Regions from separate parts of the Halomonas sp. R57-5 genome, predicted to be linked through region 2. Evidence: predicted binding sites of a transcription regulator. Region 2 holds the regulator's gene; each other region holds the start of a gene.
The links. The regulator PhoB, encoded in region 2, activates phosphate uptake and scavenging genes when phosphate is short. The targets are predictions, from matches to a motif close to TGTCATANNNNTGTCANA.

Region 1: the regulator PhoB is predicted to act here: its motif matches at 1,451-1,468, upstream of HALO_RS09370 (PstS family phosphate ABC transporter substrate-binding protein).
Region 3: the regulator PhoB is predicted to act here: its motif matches at 3,979-3,996, upstream of HALO_RS19975 (esterase-like activity of phytase family protein).

What each region holds. Positions count from the first base shown of each region.
Region 1 covers NZ_LN813019.1:2,050,452-2,056,001, reverse strand. The annotation lists gene pstC (phosphate ABC transporter permease subunit PstC) at 1-280, opposite strand, end outside; gene HALO_RS09370 (PstS family phosphate ABC transporter substrate-binding protein) at 377-1,390, opposite strand; gene HALO_RS09365 (sulfite exporter TauE/SafE family protein) at 1,521-2,252, opposite strand; gene HALO_RS09360 (Bcr/CflA family multidrug efflux MFS transporter) at 2,262-3,458, opposite strand; gene HALO_RS09355 (STAS domain-containing protein) at 3,598-4,116, opposite strand; gene HALO_RS09350 (PP2C family protein-serine/threonine phosphatase) at 4,106-5,299, opposite strand; gene HALO_RS09345 (MlaA family lipoprotein) at 5,308-5,550, opposite strand, start outside.
Region 2 covers NZ_LN813019.1:40,039-42,671, forward strand. The annotation lists gene ubiA (4-hydroxybenzoate octaprenyltransferase) at 1-538, shown strand, start outside; gene phoB (phosphate regulon transcriptional regulator PhoB) at 664-1,353, shown strand; gene phoR (phosphate regulon sensor histidine kinase PhoR) at 1,356-2,633, shown strand, end outside.
Region 3 covers NZ_LN813019.1:4,388,636-4,395,720, forward strand. The annotation lists gene HALO_RS19970 (carbon starvation CstA family protein) at 23-1,492, shown strand; gene HALO_RS19975 (esterase-like activity of phytase family protein) at 1,719-3,890, opposite strand; gene bfr (bacterioferritin) at 4,234-4,716, opposite strand; gene HALO_RS19985 ((2Fe-2S)-binding protein) at 4,908-5,114, opposite strand; gene HALO_RS19990 (RDD family protein) at 5,284-5,760, opposite strand; gene lptG (LPS export ABC transporter permease LptG) at 5,829-6,908, opposite strand; gene lptF (LPS export ABC transporter permease LptF) at 6,908-7,085, opposite strand, start outside.

The sequences.
Region 1 (5,550 bases), 2.0 Mb from region 2:
TCAATCCTATGGCTGCCACGACCAAACTGGCCGCGAGCAAATAGAGCGTAGGAATATCGGCACCCATTAACAGCAGCGCGAAAGCGCCAACTGAGCTCACTAGCACGGCTGGACCGGCTGTGGAAAGCACGGTAAACCAAGCGTACTGATCTGGCTGAGCAAACATAGCCGTGCCCGCGCTTCGTAAACGAGTGGCTTTTGAACGGCCAGCAAAAAAAGCCAGCAGCCCCAGCAGTAATAACGCACCGCAAAAAATCAAAAGAAGCTGGTTGGTCTGCATCGCATCTCTCTCACGTCGTCACCGGTTAAGAAGCCTATTAACAATAACGGGCCGACAGCTTGCGCTGCCGGCCTTTTTTACATCTAAATCAACCGCTTACTTAAGAACGTCTGCTGACATTGTAGTGCGATCTGCTACAGCCTGACGCCACTCTTCACGCTCGTCTTCCGGCAGCACGATCAAGCCGATATCTTTCAAGTAACCATCTGAGCCAATCATCTGCTCGCTCATAAACATCTCGACGTAGTCAGCCATCGGCGGTACTTCATCGGCGTGCTGGTTCTTCACGTAGAACCACAGTGAACGCGCAACAGGGTAGTCACCCGAGCTGATTGCTTCTGGCTCTGGCGCAACACCCTCAATGGTGGCACCGTTCAGTGTATCGGTGTTTTCTTCAAGGAATGAGTAACCGAAGATACCCATTGCGCCGGTATCTTCACTCAAGCGCTGAACGATAAGGTTGTCGTTTTCGCCAGCGTCGATGTAAACACCGTCAGAGCGAATATCGGTGTAGCCTTCTTCGCCGTAAACATCCATTTCAAGCGATGCAGATTCCAGTACGAGCTCTTCAAAAGCGTCACGGGTACCAGAAGTTGTCGGCGGACCATAGATGGAGATTTCACGGTCTGGCAGCGAAGAATCAATTTCGCTCCAGTTAGTGTAAGGGTTATCAACTAGCTCGCCATCAACCGGCACCTGAGCGGCTACTGCCATGAAAATCTGCTCAAGCGTCAGGTCAACAACGTCATTTTCGTTGGATTGGCCTAAAACGATACCGTCAGAACCGATTTTAGCCTCGGTGATATCGGTAACGCCGTTCTCTTCACAACGCTCGAACTCAGACACTTTCATGCGGCGTGAAGCATTAGTGATGTCCGGAGTGCCTTCACCAACACCGTTACAGAACAGGCGCAAACCGCCACCCGAACCAGTCGATTCAATAACAGGCGTCGGATTGCCGGTCGTCGCACCGAACTCTTCAGTTACGTAGCTGGCAAACGGGTAAACGGTACTGGAGCCTACGATACGGATTTGATCACGGGCTTGGGCAACACCGGCAACGCTCATTACAGCAGCCGCGATAACGGTGGTTTTTAGAATACGGTTCATGCGAAATACTCCTGTTCATGTAGGGATCTGGCCTTCGCAAGGCATACCTTGCACGGGTTCCATGACAACTTCATGACAGCGAGCAAAACGTGAAGAATTTTTCGTTACGTGGCTGCATCCAAGCTTTACATCACCACAACAAACCTAAGGCAGCGAGGGTGCACAACGCTAGCGAGGCACCTTGCAGTAGGCGTCGATCCAATCGGTGGGCGACGGTATCGGCCAAGGCATTACCGATTAACACCGCGGGCAGGAAGGTCAGCGCGACCTGGAAATGCCAGAGTTGAATCTGGTCAGCCAGGGTGAGAGTGACTAAGGTCAATAGGGAGGTCAAAATGAAAAAAGCGGCTAAATTGCCGCGCACGCGATCCGCCGGAAGACCATGCATCAGCAGCACAATGGGCGGGCCGCCAATGGCGGCGACGGTGCCGAAAATACCGGAGAGTATCCCCGCGCCAAACAGCGTTATGCGGTTTACCGGCAGTTGAAAGCGGCACAAGGTGACAAGTACCGCAAACAGGACGATGACCGCAATCAGCTTTTCTAGCAGAAACATAGGGGCGGCGAGCAGCAACCAAATACCCAGCGCATTGCCGGGAAGACGCCCCACTAGCGCCATACCAATGGAATCCAGGCGCACCTCATGCCAGTAGTGGCGAACCATCATCAGCGAAACGGTAAATCCAAATAGCACCAGAACGACCGGCACCAGCCGCGGCTCAAGCATCAACAGTAGCGGCGCACCGATAACGGCTAAACCAAAACCGGTAGCGCGCTGTACAAAGGCGCCCAGCAGAAGTACGCCGGAACAGGCCAACCAGGTACTCATGGGCATATTGACCCACACCAGCAGGCTATTCATCAGTGCCGCTCATCCCTGTTGCTCTTCAACACTGGGCGCCTTGGTTAATTTGCGTACACCGATATTGCCCAGTAACGCAGCACCCAGCATGGTGAGTACCATGGGCCAGAGGTGCTCAACCTCAAAGAGCCCTACCATAACGCCCGCGAACGCACCGCAGGTAAATTGGATGCCGCCCAGCAGCGCTGTGGCCGTGGCGCTGATATGGCCAAAATGATCCAACAGCGACGAGATCGCGTTGGGCGTTATCAGCCCGATCATACCGGTAAATAGCATAATCAGCGGCACCACAAACGCTAGCGTCGCTATATCCAAGGCGGTCACCGCCACTAGCCCTAGCGCCGCCACCAGCTGTATAAGCAAACCTAGGCGCAAATTTTGCTGGGGGGTGCGCTTGCGCAGCAGGTGAATATTGACCCGGTTAGAGAGCGCAATTACCACCACGTTGACCCCAAAGACCAGCGGATAAGTACTTGGTGAGAGACCAAAATAATCAAGGTACAGAAACGGGGAAGCGGTCACGAAAGCAAATAGCCCCGCAAAGGAAGCCGCTACCGCGCAGATATAGCCCATGCCTTCCCGGTGTTTAAGCACGCTGGCGTAGTTGCGGATTACCTGCCGCGGTGAAGCTGCAGGCAGCGACATATCACGGGTTTCAGGCAGGCGCGTTCCTAACAGCCAGAGCAAAAAACCCGCATAGACAGCCAGGAACACAAAGATCAGCCACCAGCCGGCAATATGCAGTAGTAAACTCCCCACGGTAGGCGCCACTAACGGTGCCAGCATCATGATCATCGCCATGGTGGACATCACTTTGGCGGCCTCGCGCCCGCTAAAGCAGTCGCGCACGATCGCCGCCGAGTTGACCACGCAGGCCCCGCCCCCTAGCGCCTGGATAAACCGCCAGACCAGCAGCGTGGGCAAACTGTCCACCAGGGTAATAGCCAGGCTTGCCAGCATGAAAACCACTAGGCCACTCAGAAGAACAGGCTTCCTGCCCAAGCGATCCGATAGCGGCCCAAAGCAAAGCTGTCCCAACGCAAAGCCAAACAAAAACACGCTAATGGAGAGCTCAGTACGGTGAATACTAGCGCCGATGCTCTCCGCAATGACCCCCATGGCAGGCAAATACGCGTCGATAGCAAAGGGCGCCAGCGCCGTGTTGGCGGCAACCAACATGGCTACCCGACGAGGATTAAGATCCATGGGTCTCCTTAAGGCGATGATATACGCACTGGAATAGATAGGCCGCTAATCATAGCCGATTTCAAGCCATTTGTCGGGGCTGGATGCTATCGAGCAATAGCCCTGGAGATGGCCAGGGGCTTATCAGGGTGAGGGATGTTTAATGGTGCGTAGTGGCATCTTGCGACTCAAGCATCTCAACCAGTGGCTGAAACTGCTCACGGTTATGCTCGTTCATATGCATTAGAATGCGGTGGGCTTCCAGGATCCGGTCGCGCAGCCCTTCTTCATCTGCGGGCTCTTGGGGAAGCTCTTCAAGCGCATTATTGAGCGTAGCTGCCTGCTGTAGCGGCGCTTCCATTAGGGTGAAAAAGCGCGCAAATCCCATCACGTCCAACATCTGCCGCACGTCGGGATTATCGACAATAATCGTTGGTGATTGCTCCAGGCGCCCTTTCACCGCCATGGCGACCTTGGCCAGAAAGCCAAGCGCCGTGGAGTCCACATTGGTCGCTTCACGCAGGTCAATCAATACGGCACGCAACCCCGGCGTCTCGGCGAGACGTTGAGCTTGGGTATCCAGCGTGGCGCAGAGCGTCAAGCGCACATCACCACACAGTTTTAAAACAAAAACACCAGAATCGAACGCCGCTTTAATGCGGCCTTCTTCAATCAGCATGACCAAATCCGCTCACCATCATGATTGTTAGGTCATCGGGTAAAGCATCGCGTTCTTGGTTGGCATCGAACTCCGCATCCCCTGCAGCAAGAGGTGCGTTTGTTTCTGCCAGCCGGTCGCGCAGCTGCTCAAGCGTGACACTCTCACTTACTAATTGCTCAAGCTCCTTGAGCCGCGTGTCGAGCGTTTTACCCGGCAAGCATTCCAATACACCATCTGAACAGAGCCACAACCGAAAGTCACTCGGCAAAGTACAGCTCAGCGCAGGATACTCCACATCGGGGAAAAGGCCTACCGGCATTCCCTCGCCTTCTAACCGGCGTAGCTCTCCCCCAGCCGCTAACAGGGGCATGGGGAGCTGTGCGCCGAGCGAATAGTGCAGAGTATGCGCCTCATGGTCAATAACACCGACAAATAAGGTGGCATGTTTGCCGATATCGGTGCCCTGCAGCTCGCGGTTCATTGCCTTTAGCCAATCTGGAGGCAGATTTTCTGGGTGCTGGCCATCCCACTCACTCAGCCAGCGGTTGCATAAGTATTTGAGCAGCACCGTGACGAACGCCGACGAGGCGCCATGACCCGATACATCAGCGAAATAGAAGGCGCTGTAACGCTCGTTATAGCGTTGATAATCGAGAAAATCACCGGATAAATAGAGCGAAGGGGCAAATACGTAATCGTAATACACCCCATTAATCACTTTGGGGCGTAGCGGTAGTAAACGCCGCTGGATATGCCCCCCGCTCTGTTGATCCATGCGCAGCAGGGCCAAGTGAGTCTCCAGGCTCTCATTTAGCTCCGCCAGACGCGCATGGTCACTCTCACGCTCCAACGCCAAATCGTTAAGCTCAATGGCCTTGCGGATCATGCGTCGCAGCAGTTCAGCGTGACGCAGTGGGTGGACGATATAATCCACCAGCCCCACATCAATCGCCTTAATCAAGTCGGCATCCTGACGCGAGTCGCTGACCACCAGTGTCGGCAGGCGACGTGTCAGCTGCGACCACTGCTGCCTGGGCACCGCTCGTGCGTGAGCAACAATAAGCGCCGTGTCAGGGGGCAAATGCTCGATATCATCCGATGCAAAAACCCACATGCCGTCGCAGGTAATTGCTTCAGCCAGCGCATCGCGCTCACGACCCGGTTCGTCGATCACCGCGATCAACTGCTTAGAGTGATCCATCATAAGCCTCAATCAGCGACGTTGCCGCTAGAGCCGCTATCATCCTGGTCACTGTCTTCAAAATCGCTGTCATCAAACTCGAATGTTTCGCTGGCAAAGGGGTCATCGCCCAATTCTCCATCGCTCACCTCAAATTGGCGGCTCTGTAAGTAAGCGTCACGAATAAAACGGTAGCGATCACCGCGAATTAATTCTTCCTGGTCAAGCAAACCCGCACGAATATCAATCACATTGAGTGCCGTCAGGCTTAG
Region 2 (2,633 bases):
CAACTGGTTTACGGTGCTGCTCTCGCTGGGCGGGGTGCTGCTGGCGATTATTTATCCGTTTATGAAGCGCTATACCCACTTTCCCCAGGTGGTGCTGGGCGCGGCTTTTTCCTGGGCAATTCCGATGGCTTTTGGCGCCGTGCTTGGCCACGTGCCGCTGGAAGCATGGCTGCTATTCTGCGCTAATGTGTGCTGGACAGTGGCCTATGATACCCAGTACGCCATGGTCGATCGCGACGACGATTTAAAAATTGGCATTAAATCGACGGCCGTGCTGTTTGGAAACGCGGATCGTTTGATTATCGGCCTGCTCCAGTTAGCCACTCTGGGGTTGTTGGCCTGGGTAGGCTGGCGGGTTGGTTTAGGTGGATTCTTCTGGTTAGGGCTTGCGGCCATGGCGGCGACTTTCCTGCATCAGCAGCGCTTAATTCGCTATCAGGAGCGGGATCCCTGCTTCCAGGCGTTTCTCAATAATCACTGGTCGGGGCTACTGATTTTTGCCGGTATCGCGCTAAGTTGGTGGCCTATCACTGGGTAATCTCGGCGGTTGMCATGTAACTGTCATCAAGTCATGGTGTTATCGTCATTGACATGTCATTMAACTGTTTTTCTTTGAATTCGCTTTCTTTGAACTAGTTTTTTCGAACACCGTGAGGCTCTGGTATGACCGCCAAGACCGTTCTGATTGTCGATGATGAAGCGTCGATTCGCGAGATGATCGCGGTAGCGCTGGAAATGGCTGACTATCGCGTGCTCGAAGCGGATAATGCCCAAGATGCTCATGCTATGGTGGTTGACCACCAACCCGATCTACTGCTGCTGGACTGGATGATGCCGGGCACTAGCGGAATTGAGCTGGCAAGGCGCTTAAAGCGTGAAGAAGCTACCGCCGAAATTCCTATTATTATGCTCACCGCTAAAGGCGAAGAGGATAATAAAATTCAAGGGCTTGAAGCCGGTGCCGATGACTATATCACCAAGCCCTTTTCACCCCGGGAATTGGTGGCTCGGTTAAAGGCGGTGCTGCGCCGTGCGACCCCGCGTGGGGTTGAAGACCCGATAGAGATTAACGGTCTGCTACTTGATCCGGTAAGCCACCGGGTCAGCGCCCACGGCAAAGCGCTGGAAATGGGGCCTACCGAGTACCGTTTGCTGCAGTTTTTTATGACCCATCAAGAGCGCGCTTACACGCGTAGCCAACTGCTTGACCAAGTGTGGGGCGGCAACGTCTACGTCGAAGAACGCACGGTCGATGTGCATATTCGCCGCTTGCGCAAAGCGCTGGGCGACGTGCATCAAAACCTGATTCAAACGGTTCGGGGTACCGGTTACCGTTTCTCTGCACGGGTGTAAATGTGCGTTTATGGAGTCGTGAGCTGTGGCGAATAGCGTGGCTGTCCACGCTGGGTACTTGCTTAGGTTGGCTATTGGGCTCGGCTGGGCTAGGGCTTTCGGCAGGGCTAGCGGTATGCCTGTTTTACCATTTACGTCAGTTGCGCGAGCTCTACCAGTGGCTCACCCTTCACCCACACGATGAGCCGCCTGCTGCTCGCGGAATGTGGGGCGAGMTATTTGACCGCTTATACCGCTATCAAAAAAGCCAGCGTATTACCCAAAGCCGTCTGCGCGCTACCTTAGCGCGTATTCAAGAGTCGTCTGAAGCGATGCGCGACAGCGTGGTCATGCTTGACCGTCACGGTGATCTGGAGTGGTGGAACAGCGCTGCCACCGCCATGCTAGGGCTACAAACCGCCCATGACCGTGGTCAGCACATTACCAATCTGCTGCGCGATCCAAGCTTTATCAGTTACTTTAATGCGCGTAACTACAGTGAGCCATTAACGCTAACCTCGCCGATTGATGAACGGCGAATTCTGCAGTATCAAATTACCCTGTACGGTGACGATGAACGCTTGGTGATGGCGCGCGATATCACCCGCTTGCATCGCCTTGAGCAGATGCGGCGCGACTTTGTTGCCAATGTCTCCCACGAGCTGCGCACTCCTTTGACCGTGCTCTCCGGCTATTTGGAAACCTACAGTGATATTGCCGATCAGTTGCCGCCGCGATTAGGTCGTAGTATCCAGCAAATGCAGGAACAGACCCAGCGGATGCAGAATTTGGTCAATGACTTATTGCTGCTTTCGCGTCTGGAGATTGATCAGGGCGGTAAAGATCATCACCCGCTGCCACTTGGGCCTTTACTACAAAGCGTTTGTGATGATGCGCTGGCCCTGTCGCATCAGCGGCATACCATCACAGTGGCGCTTGAAAGCGATGCGCGGCTGTTAGGTAGCGAACAGGAAATTCGCAGCGCCGTCTCTAATCTGGCCTTTAATGCGGTGCGCTACACGCCAGCAGGCAGCCAAATCACACTGCGCTGGAAAGCTAGCGCTACTGGCGGGGGCTATATAGATGTTGAAGACAATGGTGAAGGGATTGATCCCGTTCATATTCCCCGCTTAACCGAACGCTTTTACCGAGTCGATAAGGGGCGCAGCACTGCGACCGGTGGTACAGGCTTAGGCTTGGCGATCGTTAAGCACGTGCTATTGCGTCACGATGCACAGCTGCAAATTGAATCTCATCCCGGCAAGGGCGCGCTGTTTCGCTGCTCCTTCCCCTCCTCGCGT
Region 3 (7,085 bases), 680 kb from region 2:
CTCACTGCTCTAGGTACCTTAGATGATCACCTTTATCGTATCGATCCTGCTGCTGATAGCGGGCTACTTTACCTATGGGAAGTTCGTTGAACGCGTGTTTGTGACTAACCGCAAACGTCAGACCCCTGCCTTCAGCATGCGCGACAACATCGACTACGTGCCGATGAACACCACGCGCAACTCGCTTATCCAATTATTGAACATTGCCGGGGTGGGCCCCATTTTCGGCCCCATTCTTGGTGCGCTGTATGGACCGGTGGCCTTTATCTGGATTGTGGTCGGCTGCATCTTTGCCGGTGCCGTGCACGACTACCTGACCGGTATGATCTCAATCCGCAACCACGGCGCTCACTTACCTCAGCTGGCCGGCAAGTTTCTGGGTAAAGCGATGAAGCACGTCGTCAATGGCTTCGCGATCTTGCTGCTGTTGTTAGTCGGCACGGTATTTGTGACCTCCCCCGCGGCGCTGCTGGCCAATATGACCTCGCTGTCACTGACACTGATCATTGTTGCCATCTTTATTTACTACCTGATCGCCACGCTGCTGCCAATCGATAAGGTCATTGGCCGTATCTACCCCTACTTTGGCGCCCTGCTGCTGTTCAGCGCCGCAGGTATCGGTATTGGCTTGGTTGTCACCGGCGCTCCGATCCCCGAGCTTTCGCTGCAAAATATGCACCCTGACGCCGCACCGATTTTCCCGCTACTGTTTTTAACCATCTCCTGCGGCGCGCTTTCCGGTTTTCACGCCACCCAAACGCCGATTATTTCGCGCACCACGCAAAACGAAACCAATGGGCGCAAAATCTTCTACGGCATGATGATCACCGAAGGCATTATCGCGATGATCTGGGCGGCCGCCGCCATGAGCCTGTTCTACGGCGACCAGTCGCTTTCCGATGTGCTGGCGGCCGGTGGCCCTGCCGCGGTGGTCAGCGAAGTATCTACCACCATGCTCGGCGCGGTGGGTGGCACCCTGGCCGTGCTCGGCGTTATTGTGCTGCCGATCACCTCGGGCGATACCGCCTTTCGCAGCGCGCGGATGATCATCGCCGACTACATTAAGATCGATCAAAAGCCGATTATGAAGCGCGTCATGGTCGCTCTACCGCTGTTTGTGGTGTCTTACGCGCTAACCCATATGGACTTCACACTGCTATGGCGCTACTTCTCCTGGGCGAATCAGACCACCGCCGTGATCGCGCTGTGGGTAGGCACCATGTACTTGGTGCTGTCGCGTAAGCCTCACTGGATCACCTCGATCCCAGCCACCTTTATGACCATGGCCACCTTTACCTATTTAGCCTACGCGCCGATCGGTTTTGGTCTGCCGCTGCAGTTAAGCTACGTGGTCGCGGCGCTAGGTACGCTCCTTTGCATCGCGCTGTTTATGAAGCGTGTCCGTCGTCTAAGCCGGGCAACTTTTGCCGTTGATGAGCCGGCGGTACCGAGCCAGTTTGTGGACAGCGGCGAGGTGATGGCAGCTAAATAGTTAGGCGCTCCATAACGTTACCGCCACACTCTCTTCACAGGACGCTCTTCACAAGACATTCTCCACACAAGAGCCACTCCACAAAAAAGGGCACACATCAGCCACATAACCGTGTTTGATGCGTGCCCTCGCTTTTTCTCCTATCTCGCCTATCCTTCCTTTTTTCCCCTACTCCTCATGTTTATCGCTTCCATGCTGCTGCGGTATAGACGAATACAGGCAGGGACTACTCCAGCGGTATCGACCAGAAGTAGGTCTCGCCAGAGCTATCGTCCACACCGTCGTTGTCACTGACCAGCCAGGCGTTGCCATTATCGTTAATCGCCATTCCTTCAATCTTGTCCACCACAAAGCCGTTGTAGCTGGCTAGGTCGGGAATCAGGTCGCGCACTAGCTGTTTCTCGGCCACCGGCAGCTCACCGCCCAGCGGGGCAGGTTCCAGGCCATCCAGGGCAATGCGGGTCACTTGCTTAACCTTAGCCTCGGCGCCGATCTGGTTGTCGCGCTCGATCAAATACAGCCAATCGCCATGGGCGGTGATTTCGGAGAGGCCAATCCAACCCTGTTCCACGTTATCCAGCGGGTAATGAACAGCGCCCCACTCGCCACTGTCGATATCAAAACGCAGTAGCTTGACCATGCCTTCGGGGTCATCCTGCCAGGGGCGCTGCAACGCCAGCCACAGTTGATCATCAATGCGCGTGACGCCTTCTAATCCCCACTTCAATGCCTGTTGAGCGAGCGCCTCGGGAAGTGCAATTCCTTGGATAATCTCACCGTCGGAACCCACATGATAAAGGGTGTTGGCAAGGCCTTTGTCGTTACCTTCGGAAGCGACCCAGAAGCCACCTTCACCATCGGTGGTAATGCCTTCCATATCCAGGCCTAGCGCAGGTTCACCGTTGCGGGTCACGTCCAGTGCTGCCGTAATCCGCGCTGGGGAGGCTGAGGGGTCGATGGTAAAGATGCGCGGCTGGGCGCTGTAGAAGCTGTCATTGACCGCATAAAGTACGTCGTCAGTGGCGACTAACCCGGAAAGTGCGCCCCAACCGATCAGTTCATCGGCGCCCGCCGAGGTCAGGGTAGGATAGACCGCTGGCGCATCCTGATATTGATAAATCATGACATGGGCGCGGGGGCCGCCGTCTTCGCCCAGATCCCCTTCATTGGCGGTGGCTAACAGGCCACGGCTGGGAATCGCCACGGCGCCTTCGGGAGACAGGCCCGAGGGCAGTAGCTGGGTGAGCTGCGGTTCGGCCAGGTTGCTAACGTCATAAACGCCCACCAGCGAGCCGCGCTCGGAAAGCAGGAAGACATAGGGCGTACCTTCGAACACCGCAAGCTCCATCCCCTCCGGCTCGCTGCCTTTGGCATCCGAACGCTTATCGGGGTAGTGACCCGCTTCAATCACCGCGCGCTCGAATGAAGTACCTGACTCGTATACCACCTCGCCGCGCTTGTTGAAGATCGTCCAGCCGCGCGCGCCGCCATCCATATCGCCTTCGTTGGCAATAGCGAAGTGGTCGTTGTCGATCCACTGCAAAGCGTCCGGCTCACGCAGGCGCTCGGCTTGCTGCTCGTTGAAAATCAGCGCACCGMCATCGCTGGCGTCAATGCCGTCCAGCTCGACAGTCCCGGCACTGAAATCCGCCACCACCTTTCCGGCGTAGTCGAGCACCACCAGGTGGTTGTTCTCCTGCACGGTGACGACGGTCTCACCCAGGGTATTGATATCGACAAACTCCGGCTCGGGATCCTCGGGGGCGATCTCGGCGAGCCCGGTTACGTCGGCGTAGAGCAGGCTGTCGCAGTTAACCAGCCCTTCCGCATTGATCTCCACCAGTGCCACGGAACCGCCGGGCATCTGCGGTACACGTCCATCACCCGCCTCTTCGTCGCGTTCGTTCTCAATGGCGACAGCGACAAAGCGCCCATCGGGGGCCGCAGCGGAAGCCACACTATCGGGCTGTCCGTCCAGCGGGCAGGAGGCGAGTATCTCGCCACTGGCTAAATCGACCGTACGCAGTTCCCCGGAAGGTTCGCTGTAGGAAGCCGATGTATTCACTCCGACATAGGCCATATTGCCGAGCACCGATACGGCCGTAGGCTCACCGTCCATAACGATATTACCCAGCGGTTGCGGATTAGCCGGGTCGCTGATATCGATGCGCCCGATCACGCCCAGCGGGCTATCGGTATACACCAGCGTCATGCCATCACCGGAGGCAGCAATGATTTCAGGCGCGGTCTCGCGTGTACGATCCTCGCCCTCGGCCATGTTATCGGGAACCGCGAAGCTGGCGATGCGGTTGAAATGCTTATCTGCCGCACCTGCCGCTTGCGTGGCGGCCAGCACAGCAGCCAGCGCCAATAGGATTGGTCTGCGTTTGAGTATCATGATGGAGTTAATCCCCTGCTTAAGCTTAAGAAACGACTGATTAAGTTATTAAACTTGCTATGCCCGATTAACTATCCAACACCATGGCGATGTCAGGCTTATGACACTCACAGGCTAAGTTAGCGCCGTTGGCTATCGGCACACCTCAACGCTAAACCCAGGCTGCCGCGAAGATGGGMAAGTAGTGAAGGAACGCATAGGGGAAAAGGGAAGCAGGAAAATCGATAGATAAAAGGAGACTTTAGAACGAAAGCAGCCAGTCAGTTAGCCCTGACTGGCTGCTTTTTAGCTAGTTTTGGTTGCTAGCTTGCTTCTATACATACGACATACGCGCGATAGCGTTTTACTCGTCGCCTGCCATCTGCATTTGACGCTGCATATAATTCTGAATACCCACCTTGTCGATCAAACCAAGTTCCGTTTCGATGTGGTCGATATGGTCTTCTTCGTCGGCGAGCAGGTCACGCAGCATATCGCGAGTCACGTAATCTTTAACGCTTTCGCAATAGGTGATCGCTTCGATGTAGTCGTTGCGGCCGTCGTGCTCAATTTTTAGATCGCTTTCGAGCATCTCTTTGACGTTTTCGCCGATGTGCAGCTTGCCCAGGTCTTGCAGGTTGGGGATACCTTCGAGGAACAGGATACGCTCGATGATCTTGTCAGCGTGCTGCATCTCTTCGATGGACTCATCGTATTCCCATTTGGCGAGGGCTTTCAGACCCCAATCTTTATACATTTTGGCGTGCAAAAAGTACTGATTGATCGCAACCAGTTCGTTGCCGAGCGCCTTATTAAGATGCTCAATAACTTTCGTATCACCTTTCATAACGTCACCTTTTCTACTGTAATGCTGATGTTTAATCTAGTTTAGACAATACGATCAAGCAGTTACGTTTGGAGAAGAGCATAGACGCAAATAGCTATACTCCCAGCGTTTCTGAGAGTATAGATAAGGTGATTAAAAGTTCAAGTAAATCAGTTGTTTGCTAAAGATAACCCTAACAATAGTGATTCGCGTCACACGGCGTAAGCGAGCCCCATATTGGCTTCCTGGCGCGCTTCCTGAACGGCATCGCGGGTAATAGATTTAGCATAGCACGCGCACTTACCACACTGCGTTGCGCAGCCGGTTGCCTCGCGTACTTCTCGCCAGCTTCGCGCACCGTCGTCAACGTGCTGGCGAATCTGATGGTCGGTTACTCCCTTGCACACGCAAACGTACATGGCGACACCTCATAGAAATCATGAGATGAATGTAAATGATTCGCATACATCTTATCAAGTAGAAATTACTGCTTTTTGCTAGCCATTCGTCTTAGTAAATATGAAGAGCGCGATAAGATATTGTCGAAGCGACGCTTTTTTCAAAAAAAATGGCCGATGCCCGGTAAAACTATTTTTTCGGCAAAACCACCGTTTGTGTGTTGGAAGCAATATCCGGCCAGCTACGGCGCTGTTTATCGAACAGCACCCATAAGTAGCCCAAACCCAAGGCCAGTAGCGAGAGCCACGCCACCGCGCAGCGAATCAGGCACTGCTTCAAGTTCAGCGAATAGCCATCTGCTGCTTGCACCCGCAGCCGCCACGCCTGCATGCCCAGGGTCATACCACCGCGTGACCAGGAAAAAACAAAAAACAGCGTGACAAAAAACACCAGCATGAGGCGCAGGCTCCAAATATCGCTGGCCGTGGTGCCAATCTCTTCGGGCTGCTGACCAAGCACATAACGGAAAAACAGCATATGTACGACCGTCACGGCGATCCATATGGCAATGACTAAAAAACCGTCATACAGCATGGCGCCCAAACGGCGGCCAAGGCCCGCTGGCCATACGCTATCCAACTGAGTAAAGCGTCGTGTTTCCCTCATTCTTTCCCAGCTCCTGGCTGTTTATTGGCGGTTTTCAGGCGATAAGCAGCAGCGATGCCGTTGCGGCATTAACCGTTGCGACGTAGAAAGTAGATCCCGACCCCGGCGCACGCCAGTGTCGGCACCAGCACCGCCCAGACGGGCGAGAAGCCAAAAATCGTCGAGGCGGGCGCCAGAAGATCCTGAACATACTTAAAGCTCAGCCCAGTGATCACGCCGTAAAATACCCGGGTGCCTGCAGCCACCGTACGCAGCGGTCCAAACACAAAGGAGGCAGCAATCAGCACCAGCGAGCCCATGGTCAGCGGCATCAGCATCTTCTGCCAAAAATACAGCAGCGCTTGGTCATTCTGCAGGTTTTGCGCTTCAAGGAACTGGGCATAGGCCCACAGTTCGCTGGGCGCCTGGCTCTCGATATCGCGCAGCAGCCGCTCTAACTGGGTGGGGGTAAAGGACGTTTCCCAGCCCATGCTTGCCGTCTGTTCGGACTCGGTGTGGTCGTCAAAAATGCGCGTGGTCGCCACGTTTTCCAACCGCCAGGCATCGCCTTCCCAACGTGCCCGCTGGGCGTAGGTGGCTTCGACAAGCTGGCGGTCATCAAAGCGATAGCGGGTTAAGTCGAGCACCACATCATCGGCACGAATCGCCCCGAAACGGTAGACGCTGTCGCCCTCGATCTGCCAGCCGCTGCGGCTGGTCAGCATAGCGCCTTCGCCCTGAAGTTTTTCCAATCGCCACGCCTCGGCATACTGCTCGGTGCGCGGGCTGACATACTCAGCGACCAGCAGCACCACAACGACGACCACCAGCACCGGTTTCATCACGCCCCACACGATGCGCGCCAGCGAACGCCCAGCAGCGCGCATAACGGTGAGCTCGTTACTTGAGGCCATACTGCCCAAGCCAATTAGCGCGCCGATTAATACCGCCACAGGGGCATACTGATAAAAGCGCCAAGGCGTGCGCATAAGCAGGTAAAGCAATGCATCGAGCGCGGTATAACCCGCCTGTACATCACCTAAATCATCGATATAGGCAATGGTAATATCCAACCCAAGCAGCACGAACTGGACGACGATAATGGCCGCCAGTACGTTGCGGGCGATGTAACGATCAAGACGATCAGCTACCGTTAACAACTTCAGCATCAGCGCATCCCCTTACGTTGCGAGCGCCACAGCATTAGCAGGCCCAACCCTAAGAACAGTCCGTGTACCGGCCACACCCCCAACGTAGTCGGCCAGGTGCCGCTGCCAGTAGCATCGACCACCGCCAGAAGCAGACTGAGATAGGCGACGTATAAAAATACCGCGGGCAGCAGTTTA